Regions from separate parts of the Serratia bockelmannii genome, predicted to be linked through region 1. Evidence: predicted binding sites of a transcription regulator. Region 1 holds the regulator's gene; each other region holds the start of a gene.

Region 1 (4,236 bases):
CAGCTCATCGAAGCTGAGCGGGATCGGTGAGCCGCTATAGCGAATATGCTCTGACTTGGCGACGTTCTGCGCGCGGTGAATGTGGCCGAGCGCGATGTAATCGGCGGGCGGGAAGGCCTGCGCCGGGAAGGCGTCCAGAGTGCCGATATAGATGTCGCGCACCGAGTCGGAGGTGGTGACGCCGACGGTGGTCAGGTGGCCGGTGGCGACGATCGGCAGCGGCAAGCCCAGCTGGTCGCGGCGCTCGCAGGCCGCCTGATACAGCGTCTGATAATGTTCGGCGATGGCTTCCTGCAGCGCCTGCTGTTTCTGCGCGCCGGATTCGCCGGCGCGGCTGGTAAGCAGATCGCGCGGCCGTAGGAACGGGATGGCGCACAGCACCGCGCCCGGCTGGCCGTCGCGCTGGTTAAGCACCACGATCTGCTGTTCGGCCGCGCCTTGCGCGCTCGCGATCACCGTGGTGTTCAGGCAGGAGAGCAGTTCCCGCGATTCGTTCAGCGTCGCCACCGAATCGTGGTTGCCGCCCAACACGACCAACTGGCAGCCGGTGCGCTGTAGTTCCACCACGAAGCGGTTGTACAGCTCGCGGGCATAGCTGGGTGGTGAGCCGGTATCGAACAGATCCCCGGCGACGATCAGCGCATCCACCTGTTGCTGTTCGATCTGTTCGATCAGCCAGTTCAGAAAAGCCTGGTGCTCGGCGGCGCGGCTTTTGGTGAAAAAGTACTGGCCAAGGTGCCAGTCAGAGGTGTGGATCAGGCGCATGACACTCCCGGATGCAAAGATAATGGCGATGATTATAAAGGCCGCGGCGGCGGCTGTCCCGGCGCAATGATGATGACAACCGGATGATTTTTCTTTACTGCGGGAAATAATCGCTATGCTTACTGCCTATAACAGCCGGTTTTTTTCATAAAAGTGTCACAAAACTGACGCATAATGGCGCCCGAAAAGTCGCTAACACATTGGCAGGATTGACGATGGCAAGACGCATACTGGTGGTGGAAGACGAAGCGCCGATCCGTGAGATGGTGTGCTTTGTGTTGGAACAAAATGGTTACCAACCGTTGGAAGCCGAGGATTATGACAGCGCCGTGACGCGTCTGTCTGAGCCGTTCCCTGATTTGGTGTTGCTTGACTGGATGTTGCCCGGCGGTTCCGGCATTCAGTTTATCAAACATATGAAGCGCGAAGCGCTGACCCGCGATATTCCGGTCATGATGCTGACCGCGCGCGGGGAAGAGGAAGACCGCGTGCGCGGCCTGGAAGTGGGGGCGGATGATTACATTACCAAGCCGTTCTCGCCCAAGGAGCTGGTGGCGCGCATCAAGGCGGTCATGCGCCGCATTTCACCGATGGCGGTGGAAGAAGTGATTGAAATGCAAGGCCTGAGCCTGGACCCGTCCTCCCACCGCGTGATGGCGAACGATCAGGCGTTGGACATGGGGCCGACCGAGTTCAAGCTGCTGCACTTCTTTATGACCCACCCGGAGCGGGTTTATAGCCGTGAGCAGTTGCTTAATCACGTCTGGGGCACTAACGTTTATGTGGAAGACCGTACCGTTGACGTGCATATCCGTCGGCTCCGCAAAGCGTTAGAAACCAGTGGGCATGATAAAATGGTTCAAACCGTTCGGGGCACCGGCTACCGGTTCTCAACGCGCTACTGATCGCGCTGCGCTGGAGAATATGCCGTGTTAGAACGTCTGTCGTGGAAGAGGCTGGCTCTGGAGCTGGCTCTTTTTTGTTTGCCCGCCTTACTGCTGGGGCTGATTTTCGGTTATCTGCCCTGGTTTCTGCTGGCCTCCGCGCTGGCTGCGCTGGTGTGGAATTTCTACAACCAGCTCAAACTCTCCCATTGGCTGTGGATTGACCGCAGCATGACGCCGCCGCCCGGCCGCTGGAGCTGGGAGCCGCTGTTCTATGGCCTGTATCAGATGCAGCAGCGCAATCGCCGCCGCCGGCGCGAGCTGGCGCTGCTGATCAAGCGCTTTCGCAGCGGGGCCGAATCGTTGCCTGACGCGGTGGTGATGACCACCGTCGAGGGCAATATCTTCTGGTGCAACGGGCTGGCGCAGCATCTGCTCGGCTTCCGCTGGCCGGAAGACAACGGCCAGCACATCCTTAACCTGCTGCGCTATCCGGAATTCAGCCACTATCTGCAACAGCAGGAGTTTTCACGTCCGCTGACGCTGCAGTTGAACAACGAACACTACGTCGAATTCCGCGTGATGCCGTATTCCGAAGGGCAGTTGCTGATGGTGGCGCGCGACGTCACCCAGATGCGCCAACTGGAGGGCGCACGGCGCAACTTCTTCGCCAACGTCAGCCATGAGCTGCGCACGCCGCTGACGGTGCTGCAGGGCTACCTGGAGATGATGGGCGACGAAGAGCAGGACGGTTCGCTGCGCAGCAAGGCGCTTAGCACCATGCAAGAGCAGACCCGCCGGATGGACGGGCTGGTCAAGCAACTGCTGACACTGTCGCGCATCGAGGCGGCGCCCAATGTCGACATGAACGAGCGCGTGGATATCCCGCTGATGCTGCGGGTGTTGCAGCGCGAGGCGCAGTCGCTGAGCGGCGGCAATCATGAGATCACCTTCCGGGTTAACGAGCAGCTCAACGTGTTCGGTAATGAAGATCAGTTGCGCAGCGCGGTGTCTAACCTGGTGTACAACGCGGTCAACCACACGCCGAAGGGTACCCACATCGAAGTGAGCTGGCAGCAGACGGCGCACGGCGCGCAGTTCCAGGTCAGCGACAACGGGCCGGGCATCGCCGCCGAGCACCTGCCGCGCCTGACCGAGCGTTTTTACCGCGTCGACAAGGCCCGTTCGCGCCAGACCGGCGGCAGCGGGCTGGGGCTGGCGATTGTCAAACACGCGCTCAGCCATCACGATGCGCGGCTGGAGATCCTCAGCGAACCGGGGATCGGCACCCGCTTTATCTTTACCTTACCCAATCGGTTGATTGTTCCCGCCGCTTTATCAGAGAATGCGGTGAAAAATTAACGCGAGACACCGGTATGACCCGAATAACCCGAGGGCTGTTGCTTTGCCTGGCGCTGCTGGCCGGGCGCGGCGCGCTGGCGCAGCCCGACGGCATGCTGGCGGGCAACCTGTCCAGCGTCGGTTCCGACACCCTGGCGAATCTGATGGCGCTATGGGCGCAGGATTTCAGCCAGCATTATCCCAACGTTAACCTGCAGATCCAGGCCGCCGGATCGTCGACCGCGCCGACCGCGTTGGCGGCGGGCGCCGCGCAGCTGGGCCCGATGAGCCGGCCGATGAAGGCCGCCGAGGTTTCGGCGTTCGAACACCGTTACGGCTATGCGCCGCTGGCGGTGCCGGTAGCGGTGGATGCGCTGGTGGTGTTGGTGCATCAGGACAACCCGCTGCGCGGCCTCAATCTGCAGCAGCTCGATCGCATTTTCTCCGCCACCCGGCGCTGCGGCGAAAGCAAACCGCTGACGCGCTGGGGCGAGCTGGGGCTGAGTGGCGACTGGGCGACGCGTTCGCTGCAGCGTTTCGGCCGCAACTCGGCGTCCGGCACCTACGGCTATTTCAAACTGCGTGCGCTGTGCGGCGGCGATTTTATGCCGCGCGTCAATGAGCTGCCCGGTTCAGCCTCGGTGGTGCAGGCGGTGGCCGGTTCGCTCAACGGCATCGGCTACGCCAGCATCGGTTTTCGCGCCAGCGGCGTGCGGCTGCTGCCGTTGGCGGAGTCGGGAGAGGACTATGTTGCGCCTACCGCCGCCAACGTGCGCAACGATCGCTACCCGCTGTCGCGCTATCTGTATATCTACATCAACAAAGCCCCTAATCAACCGCTGGAGCCGCTGACCGCCGCGTTCCTCGACCGCGTGCTGTCGACTGCCGGGCAGAGCCTGGTCAATCACGACGGCTATCTGCCGCTGCCGCCGGGCGCCCTGCAGAAGACCCGTCAGGCGCTTGGGTTGCCACCGCTCGCGCCGGCCGTGATGAAATAACCGACAAAATGCGACGTAATTTTCGCCTTTTTTCACGGCCAAACGAAGCTCGTGCCACGCGAAAATCGGGCTTATATTGGCGTTTTCGCGCGGTAAAGTGATATATGCTTCACGTTTCGTGAATCTGCTGTTCAAAAATGATACAAATCATGTAGTGTATATTTATTGATAGCCAATATGATCGACTGGTGGCTAAAGTTTATATGGTCGATAGCTCTGCTTTTCGCCGTGCGTCTTGCCTTGAAGCG
Region 2 (4,236 bases), 1.2 Mb from region 1:
TGGCGCGGCAGCAAACGCGCCTGCATGTCGCCGTCCAGCGCGCGGATCACTGCGGCTGAGATCACCCCTTCCGGCGCGCCGCCGATGCCATACATCACATCGACCTCGCTTTCCGGCATGCAGGTGAGAATGGAGGCCGCCACGTCGCCGTCAGGAATGGCGAATACCCGCACGCCCAGCTGCTGCATCTGCGCGATGACGCCGTCGTGGCGCGGTTTGGCCAACACGATGACCGTCAGCTGTGACAGCGGTTTGCTCAGCCGCGCGGCGACGTTCCGCAGGTTCTCCGCCAGCGGCAGATTGAGATCGATGGCGCCGCGCGCCGCCGGGCCGACCACCAGCTTCTCCATGTACATGTCCGGCGCGTGCAGGAAGGTGCCGCGATCGCCCACCGCCAAGACCGCCAGCGCGTTGTATTGGCCCATGGCGGTCATGCGGGTGCCTTCGATCGGATCAACAGCGATGTCGACCGCGTCGCCCTGGCCGCTGCCGACCTGTTCGCCGATATACAGCATCGGCGCTTCGTCGATCTCGCCTTCGCCGATCACGATGCGCCCATCGATGTCCACTTTGTTGAGCATGATGCGCATGGCGTGGACCGCCGCACCGTCGGCGGCGTTCTTGTCGCCGCGTCCCAGCCATTTGTAGCCCGCCAGCGCAGCGGCTTCGGTAACGCGGGAAAATTCGATGGCTAATTCACGTTTCATGGCAAACCTGTCTGTGAGAAAGGGAAGAAAATATCGGCAAAGTCTATCACAGCGCGGCGCCGGCGGGGCGGGGCAAAAAAAAGCGCCGCCCGCAGGCAGCGCAATTGGGGGGTAACGGCAAGGCTGGGTTTAGTCGTGATCTTCCCACGCCTGCGCGCGTGCCACCGCTTTTTTCCAGCCGCTGTAGCGGTAGTTGCGTTCGGTGGTTTCGATGCTTGGGCGGAATTCACGCTCAATCACCGCTTTGCTCTTCACCTCATCCAGATCGTTCCAGTAGCCGATGGCCAGGCCCGCCAGGAACGCGGCGCCCAACGCCGTCGATTCACGCACTTCAGGGCGCTCTACGCGGGTGCCGAGGATATCGGACTGGAACTGCATCAGGAAGTTGTTGGCGACCGCGCCGCCGTCCACGCGCAGCGATTGCAGGCGGGTGTTGGCGTCGGCCTGCATGGCGTCCAGCACGTCGCGAGTCTGGAAGGCGATGGATTCCAGCGTGGCGCGGATGATGTGGTTGCTGTTGGCGCCGCGGGTCAGGCCAAAGATGGCGCCGCGGGCATACGGGTCCCAGTAGGGCGCGCCCAGGCCGGTGAAGGCCGGCACCACGTAGACGCCGTTGCTGTCTTTCACTTTGGTGGCGAAATATTCGGAGTCGGCGGCGTCGCTGATCAGTTTCAGCTCGTCGCGCAGCCACTGGATAGACGCACCGCCGATGAACACCGCGCCTTCCAGCGCATAGTTCACTTCGCCGCGTGGGCCGCAGGCGATGGTGGTCAGCAGGCCGTTTTTCGAACGCACCGCTTCTTTGCCGGTGTTCATCAGCAGGAAGCAGCCGGTGCCGTAGGTGTTCTTCGCCATGCCCGGTTGAACGCACAGCTGGCCGTACAATGCCGCTTGCTGGTCACCGGCGATACCGGCGATAGGAATACGCGTGCCGCCCTTACCGCCGATGTTGGTCTGGCCGTACACCTCGGAGGAAGGACGGACTTTCGGCAGCATGGCGCGCGGGATATCCAGCACTTCCAGCATGCGCTCGTCCCAGTCCAGCTCGTGGATGTTGAACATCATGGTACGTGAGGCGTTGGTGTAATCGGTGACGTGTACGCGCCCCTGGGTCATCTTCCACACCAGCCAGGTATCGACGGTGCCGAACAGCAGTTCGCCGCGTTTGGCGCGCTCGCGGGCGCCTTCGACGTTGTCCAGGATCCACTTCACCTTGGTGCCGGAGAAGTACGGGTCAACCACCAGGCCGGTGTTGTGACGGATGTACTCTTCCAGGCCGTCGCGTTTGAGCTTCTCACAGATGTCGGCGGTACGGCGGCACTGCCAGACGATGGCGTTGTAGACCGGCTTGCCGGTCTCTTTTTCCCAGACGATGGTGGTTTCGCGCTGGTTGGTGATGCCGATGCCGGCGATCTGATCGGAATTGATGTCGGCTTTCGCCAGCACTTCTACCAACGTCGAGCTTTGCGACGCCCAGATTTCCATCGGGTCGTGCTCAACCCAGCCGGCCTTTGGATAGATCTGCGGGAATTCGCGCTGCGATACCGCAACGATGTTGGCGTCGTGATCGAGCACGACGGCGCGTGAGCTGGTGGTCCCTTGGTCGAGTGCGACAATGTATTTTTTTTCTACAGTCATGGTAATTATCCTGCTGTTGTTAACCGTGTAAAACTGCACCCATCACGCTTTGCGCTGCTGGGTCTTGGCGTCGGGCTCTTCTTCCGTCACGCAGACGTCGCACGGCAGGTGGCGGCCAATCAGCGCGCGGTAACCGAAAGCGCCCAGGCCACAGCCGACGATAGGAGCGAAGATCGGCACCAGGAAGTATGGGATGTCGCGTGCGCCGGTGAAGGCGACTTTGCCCCAGCCGGCCAGGTAGGCGAACAGTTTCGGGCCGAAGTCACGCGCCGGGTTCAACGCAAAGCCGGTCAATGGTCCCATGGAGGCGCCGATCACGGCAATCAGAATACCGATCAGCAGCGGTGCCAGCGGGCCGCGCGGAATGCCGTTGCCGTCGTCGGTCAGCGCCAGGATCAGGCACATCAGGATTGCCGCGATCACCATTTCTACCAGGAAGGCCTGGCCGACGGAGATGTGCGCGTTAGGGTAAGTCGAGAAGATGCCGGCCAGTTCGAGGCTTTCGTTGCTGCCGCGCACCATGTGGTGCGCCGCTTCGAAGTCGAAGAACAGGTTGTAGTACAGCCCGTAAACCAGGGCGGCGGCGCAGAAGGCGCCGGCGATCTGCGCAATGATGTAAGGCACCACTTTGCGCCCGTCGAAGCAGGCGAACAGCCACAGGGCGAGGGTGACCGCCGGGTTGAGATGCGCGCCGGAAATGGCGGCGGTCAGATAGATGGCCATGGCGACGCCGAGGCCCCAAATGATGCTGATTTCCCACTGGCCGAAGCTGGCGCCCGCCAGTTTCAGTGCGGCAACGCAGCCTACGCCAAAGAAGATCAGCAGCGCCGTGCCGAGGAACTCGGCGATGCACTGGCCTTTTAATGTCGGACTGGTGGTTTGGCTCATAATGTTGGTGTCCTGCAAAACGGCGGTTGTTGGTTTATAGGCTCAGTTGGGTAGAGATCCGGCCTATGGGCACAGTTTTTTTCATCTCGTCCAATTATTGAATGAGGACGTGATGTAAATTTATCGTTAACGAACATAAACGAGAAATAGCGAAATCAAAATGTGTGTGGCGCGTCATAAAATTGAGCGATTTCGCGTCGTTTAGTGTTCTTTCTGAGCCATAAAAGTGTGATCTGACCAGTGCTTTGGTGAGGGCTGTTAACAACTCGCGGCGATGATGGTGGGGATTTTCAGTTTTTACTGATGGTGAGGGCAGGAAAATTGCAACAGACTGCGCGATGATCCGGTATGTTGCTAGACAGGCGGAGACTGGCTACTTACAATCGTTTTTAACGAATCGAGACTGGCGCGCCTTCCGTAACGGCGCGCGTCACTGAGCGCGATGCAATATTCGCAGTAGCTGCAGCCGACGTTGCGGCCGCTACTTATAGATGTACGCCTTGCTATCATGAGGGGACTGAAGCATGTCATTTGAAGTATTTGAGAAACTGGAAGCAAAAGTACAGCAGGCGATTGATACCATCACCTTGTTGCAGATGGAAATTGAAGAGCTGAAAGACAAAAACAACTCTCTGTCGCAGGAAGTTCAGGCTGCCTCCGGCAACCACGAAGCGCTGGTGCGCGAAAACCAACAGCTGAAAGAAGAACAGCACGTATGGCAAGATCGCCTGCGCGCGCTGCTGGGCAAAATGGAAGAGGTCTGATTCCTCACGCCATGCAGCAACGAAAAGGGCGCCTCAGGCGCCCTTTTTCATGTCCGAAAATCACTCGATGTCGAGCGGGTCTTCGGAGAGGATGATGCCGGTGTTGTCGGCATACAGGTGATCGCCGGAGAAGAAGGTGACGCCACCGAAGTTGACGCGGATATCGCTTTCGCCCACGCCTTCGCTTACGGCACCCGCCGGGATCGCCGCCATCGCCTGAATGCCGATGTCGAGCTCTT
Region 3 (4,236 bases), 1.3 Mb from region 1:
GTTGTCGTTAAGGTGCTTGCCCGCTTCTTTCAGGAAGAAGAACGCGGTTTTGGCGTTGACCGCCGTCATCTCGTCGTACTCGGCTTCGCTGATGTCGACCATCGGCTTTTTCAGCACTTTGCCGACGGTATTGATGGCGATATCCGGCTTGCCGACGGCGGCGACCGCATCGGCGAACAGCTTCTCGACCGCGCCCGCGGTGGTCAGATCGGCCTGCAGCGCGACGCCTTGCGCACCGGCGGCCTGAATGGCGGCGACGGTTTTATCCGCTTCGGCCTTGGAGGCGGCGCTGTTGTAGTGGATCACCACCGCTTTGGCGCCTTGCTCAGCCAAATCGCGCGCGATCAGCCCGCCGAGGTTCTTGGCGCCGCCGGCGATGAGGACGGTTTTTCCCTTGATTGAATGGTTTGCCATAACAGTTTCCTTGGATGAACGTAACGGAAACCTGAGTCTAGCCAGCGTGGGAAGAAAGATCAGCGGCGCGGCGCGGGATAGACTATCCAGAAAAACCGCCTAATCGAAAACGGGCGGTTATCGCTTATAACGTCCCGGCAGGTGACTTTTCGGCACAGGGCGGTAAATTTTATCCACTGCTCAGGCCAGTTTGCGTTTCATTAACCTACAATGATGGATATGGGCCTCATCATTTCCCCTCTGAGTGGAACCACGCCGTGCAAATCTCTCTGTGCGGTGCGGTAACGTCTCCGGAGGCGGTGGGTTATGGGCATGGCCCGTGCAGGCAAAAAAAGGGGATGAGAGCGGTAAGCTCCAGCAGAGTATCGGGTAATGAGGTAGGGCGGTTGGACCCGGCGGAAGGCCGCGGATAACAACGCCTTGAGGGGGTAATCATGATCAGTACCGTCGCGCTGTTTTGGGCCTTATGTGTGGTGTGTGTGGTAAACATGGTGCGGTATTACTCTTCTCTGCGCGCGTTGCTGGTGGTATTGCGCGGCTGTGACCCGTTGCTGTACCAGTACGTCGACGGCGGCGGTTTCTTCACCGCCCACGGGCAACCCAGCAAGCAGCTGAGGCTGGTGCGCTATATCTTCGCGCAGCGCTATGTCGAGCATCACGATCCGGAGTTTATCCGCCGCTGCGAGCGGGTGCGCGGGCAGTTTATGCTGACCTCGGCCCTGTGCGGCCTGGTGGTCATCAGCCTGATAGCGCTGATGATCTGGTATTAATGCCTTTCTGTTTCCCTTGATGCAGGCAAAAAAAAGGCGGCCCAGTGGCCGCCTTCCTCATGATGCTTATCGCTTAGATCAGCTTCAACGCAACCCAATACAGCGCACCGGAAAGCAGGATCGAGATTGGTAGGGTCAGTACCCAGGCCAACAGGATGTTCTTCACGGTTTTGCTCTGCACGCCGCCGCCGTCCACGATCATCGTCCCGGCAACCGCCGAAGAGAGGACGTGGGTGGTGGAGACCGGCATGCCGGTATAACTCGCCACGCCGATAGACAGCGCTGCGGTCATCTGGGCCGATACGCCCTGGGCGTAGGTCATGCCTTTCTTGCCGATCTTCTCGCCGATGGTGGTGGCCACGCGTTTCCAGCCCACCATGGTGCCGAGCGACAGCGCCAGCGCGACGGCGACGATGATCCACATCGGCGCGTACTCGACGGTCTGCAGCAGATCCTGACGCAGGTTCTTCAGGAAACGCTGGTCGGCGGATGAGGTTTCCGGCAGCTTGGCGACTTTATCCGCCGTGTCGGTCACGCACATCAGCAGGCGGCGCAGGTGGCTGCGCTGGTCAACCGTCAGCTGATCGTAGCTTTGCAGGTTGGTCAGCATGCCCTGAGCCAGCTCGATCGCCGGCATGGCGCGCGAACTGTCGCAGTGGAACTCGGCAGGCTTGCCAGGCGCGGCTTCGTCATCCGGGCTTGGCACCAGCGGCGTCAGCGACACCGCATGCGACAGCGCGTCGCCGTGCTGCTGGTAATATTGCTGCAGGTGGGTCACGGCATCACGCGTACGGGTGATGTCATAACCGGTTGCATTCATATTGACCACGAAGCCGGCCGGCGCAACGCCGATCAGCACCAGCATGATAAGGCCGATACCTTTCTGGCCGTCGTTGGCGCCGTGCGAGAAGCTGACGCCAATCGCCGACAGGATCAGCGCGATACGGGTCCAGAACGGCGGCTTGCGTTTGCCGTCGACCTTTTCACGTTCCGCAGGGGTCATGTGGATACGCTGGCGTTTCTTGGTGCCACTCCAATAGCGGCGCAAGGCGAACACCATCACTCCCGCCACCATCATGCCGACCAGCGGCGAGAACAGCAGAGAAAGGAAAATGCCAATCATTTTCGGGACGTTAAGCGCATCCACGACCGAGGTGTGGGTCATCAGGGCGTTGGTTAAACCGACACCGATGATTGCGCCTATCAGCGTATGGGAACTGGAGGCCGGCAGACCGAAATACCAGGTGCCGAGGTTCCAGATGATTGCCGCCAGCAGCATGGAGAAGACCATGGCTAATCCGTGTGCTGAACTGACGTTCAACAACAGATCGGTAGGCAGCAAGTGGACGATGGCGTAAGCAACACTCAAACCGCCGAGCATTACGCCAAGAAAGTTGAACAAACCTGCCATCACGACCGCAAGTTGCGAGCGCATGGCGCGGGTATAAATAACTGTAGCGACCGCATTGGCCGTATCATGAAAACCGTTGATGGCTTCATAAAACAACACGAACAACAATGCGAGAATTAACATCAGGCCGGTATGGAAATCCAGGCCAGCGAACAAATGCAGCATAAGCGTTACGCCAGTTTGTGGACATGAACGCCGCGCATTATCAGTGACAACCGGTGCCGGGGAAAAGGAAAATATGACGTTTTTTTGATTTGGACATGACGAAACGATGACGCGCCTATAACAAAAATATGGAATATCAACGCGTTAATCTGCTCTGACCTCTGTAATATTTTCTTACTATGGCGTTGGCGCCGCCGGGGCTTTACAATCTGCCGCCGTGAATTTGGCGGTGACCGGCGGCGAAACGGCGTAATATGGCGCTCTTTTGTCGCGATTGTGGTTTTGATAAGTGAGGCTCAGGTGGAACAGTTTGATGTCGTAGTGATTGGGGCGGGCGCCGCCGGCATGTTTTGCGCCGCGCAGGCGGGGCAACTCGGTTGCCGCGTATTGCTGCTCGACAACGGCAAAAAACCGGGCCGCAAGATCCTGATGTCCGGCGGTGGGCGCTGCAACTTCACCAACATGTACGCCGAACCGGCGGCCTATCTGTCGAACAACCCGCACTTCTGCAAGTCGGCGCTGGCGCGCTACACCCAGTGGGACTTCATCGATCTGATCAACCGTTACGGCATCGCCTACCATGAAAAAACGCTGGGGCAGCTGTTCTGCGACGATTCGGCGCAGCAGGTGGTGGATCTGCTGGTCAAAGAGTGCGAGCTGGGCCAGGTGACGATGCGCCTGCGCAGCGAAGTGCTGGACGTAGAGAAAACCGAGAATGGCTACGCGCTGGCGCTGAATGGTGAAAAAGTGAGCGCTCGCTCACTTGTGGTGGCCAGCGGCGGATTATCCATGCCGGGGTTGGGCGCGTCGCCGTTCGGTTACAAACTGGCTGAGCAGTTCGGTCTTAAGGTGCTGCCGACGCGCGCCGGGCTGGTGCCGTTTACCCTGCATAAACCGCTGTTGGAGCATGTACAGACGCTGTCCGGCGTCTCGGTGCCGGCGGTGATCACCGCCGAGAACGGCGTCAGCTTCCGTGAAAGCATTCTGTTTACCCATCGCGGCCTGTCCGGCCCGGCGGTGCTGCAGCTGTCCAGCTACTGGCAACCGGGTGAGTATGTGAGCGTTAACTTACTTCCTGAGCTGGATCTGGCGGGCTTCCTGGATGAACAACGCTTGCAGCACCCGAACCAAAGCCTGAAAAATACCCTGGCGCTGCACTTGCCGAAGCGGCTGGTGGAGTGCTTGCAGACCCTGGGACAATTGCCGGAGGCGACGCTGAAGCAGCTGAATGCGCCGCAGCAGGCGGCGCTGGTGGATCTGTTGCAGAACTGGCGCGTGCAGCCGAACGGCACCGAAGGCTACCGCACGGCGGAAGTGACGCTCGGCGGCGTCGACACCAACGAACTTTCTTCCAAGACGATGGAAGCCCACAAGGCGCCGGGGCTCTACTTTATCGGCGAAGTGGTGGACGTGACCGGGTGGTTGGGCGGTTACAACTTCCAGTGGGCCTGGAGCTCGGCCTGGGCCTGCGCCCAG

The links. Region 1 encodes PhoB, which activates phosphate uptake and scavenging genes when phosphate is short. Its sites were predicted from a motif close to CTGTCATAAAACTGNCNNAT; they were not measured.
Region 2: ACSJLU_RS24055 (MIP/aquaporin family protein) is a predicted target of PhoB. The motif match lies at 3,405-3,424, and genes of this name have one in related genera.
Region 3: pitA (inorganic phosphate transporter PitA) is a predicted target of PhoB. The motif match lies at 2,766-2,785, and genes of this name have one in related genera.

The regions. Positions count from the first base shown of each region.
Region 1 is NZ_CP196512.1:1,030,401-1,034,636, forward strand. It holds gene sbcD (exonuclease subunit SbcD) at 1-765, opposite strand, end outside; gene phoB (phosphate response regulator transcription factor PhoB) at 981-1,670, shown strand; gene phoR (phosphate regulon sensor histidine kinase PhoR) at 1,695-3,011, shown strand; gene ACSJLU_RS04880 (PstS family phosphate ABC transporter substrate-binding protein) at 3,026-3,988, shown strand.
Region 2 is NZ_CP196512.1:5,076,427-5,080,662, reverse strand. It holds gene glpX (class II fructose-bisphosphatase) at 1-707, opposite strand, end outside; gene glpK (glycerol kinase GlpK) at 837-2,345, opposite strand; gene ACSJLU_RS24055 (MIP/aquaporin family protein) at 2,388-3,233, opposite strand; gene zapB (septal ring assembly protein ZapB) at 3,758-3,997, shown strand; gene rraA (ribonuclease E activity regulator RraA) at 4,058-4,236, opposite strand, start outside.
Region 3 is NZ_CP196512.1:4,970,288-4,974,523, reverse strand. It holds gene ACSJLU_RS23615 (SDR family oxidoreductase) at 1-414, opposite strand, end outside; gene uspB (universal stress protein UspB) at 849-1,184, shown strand; gene pitA (inorganic phosphate transporter PitA) at 1,258-2,760, opposite strand; gene ACSJLU_RS23600 (NAD(P)/FAD-dependent oxidoreductase) at 3,061-4,236, shown strand, end outside.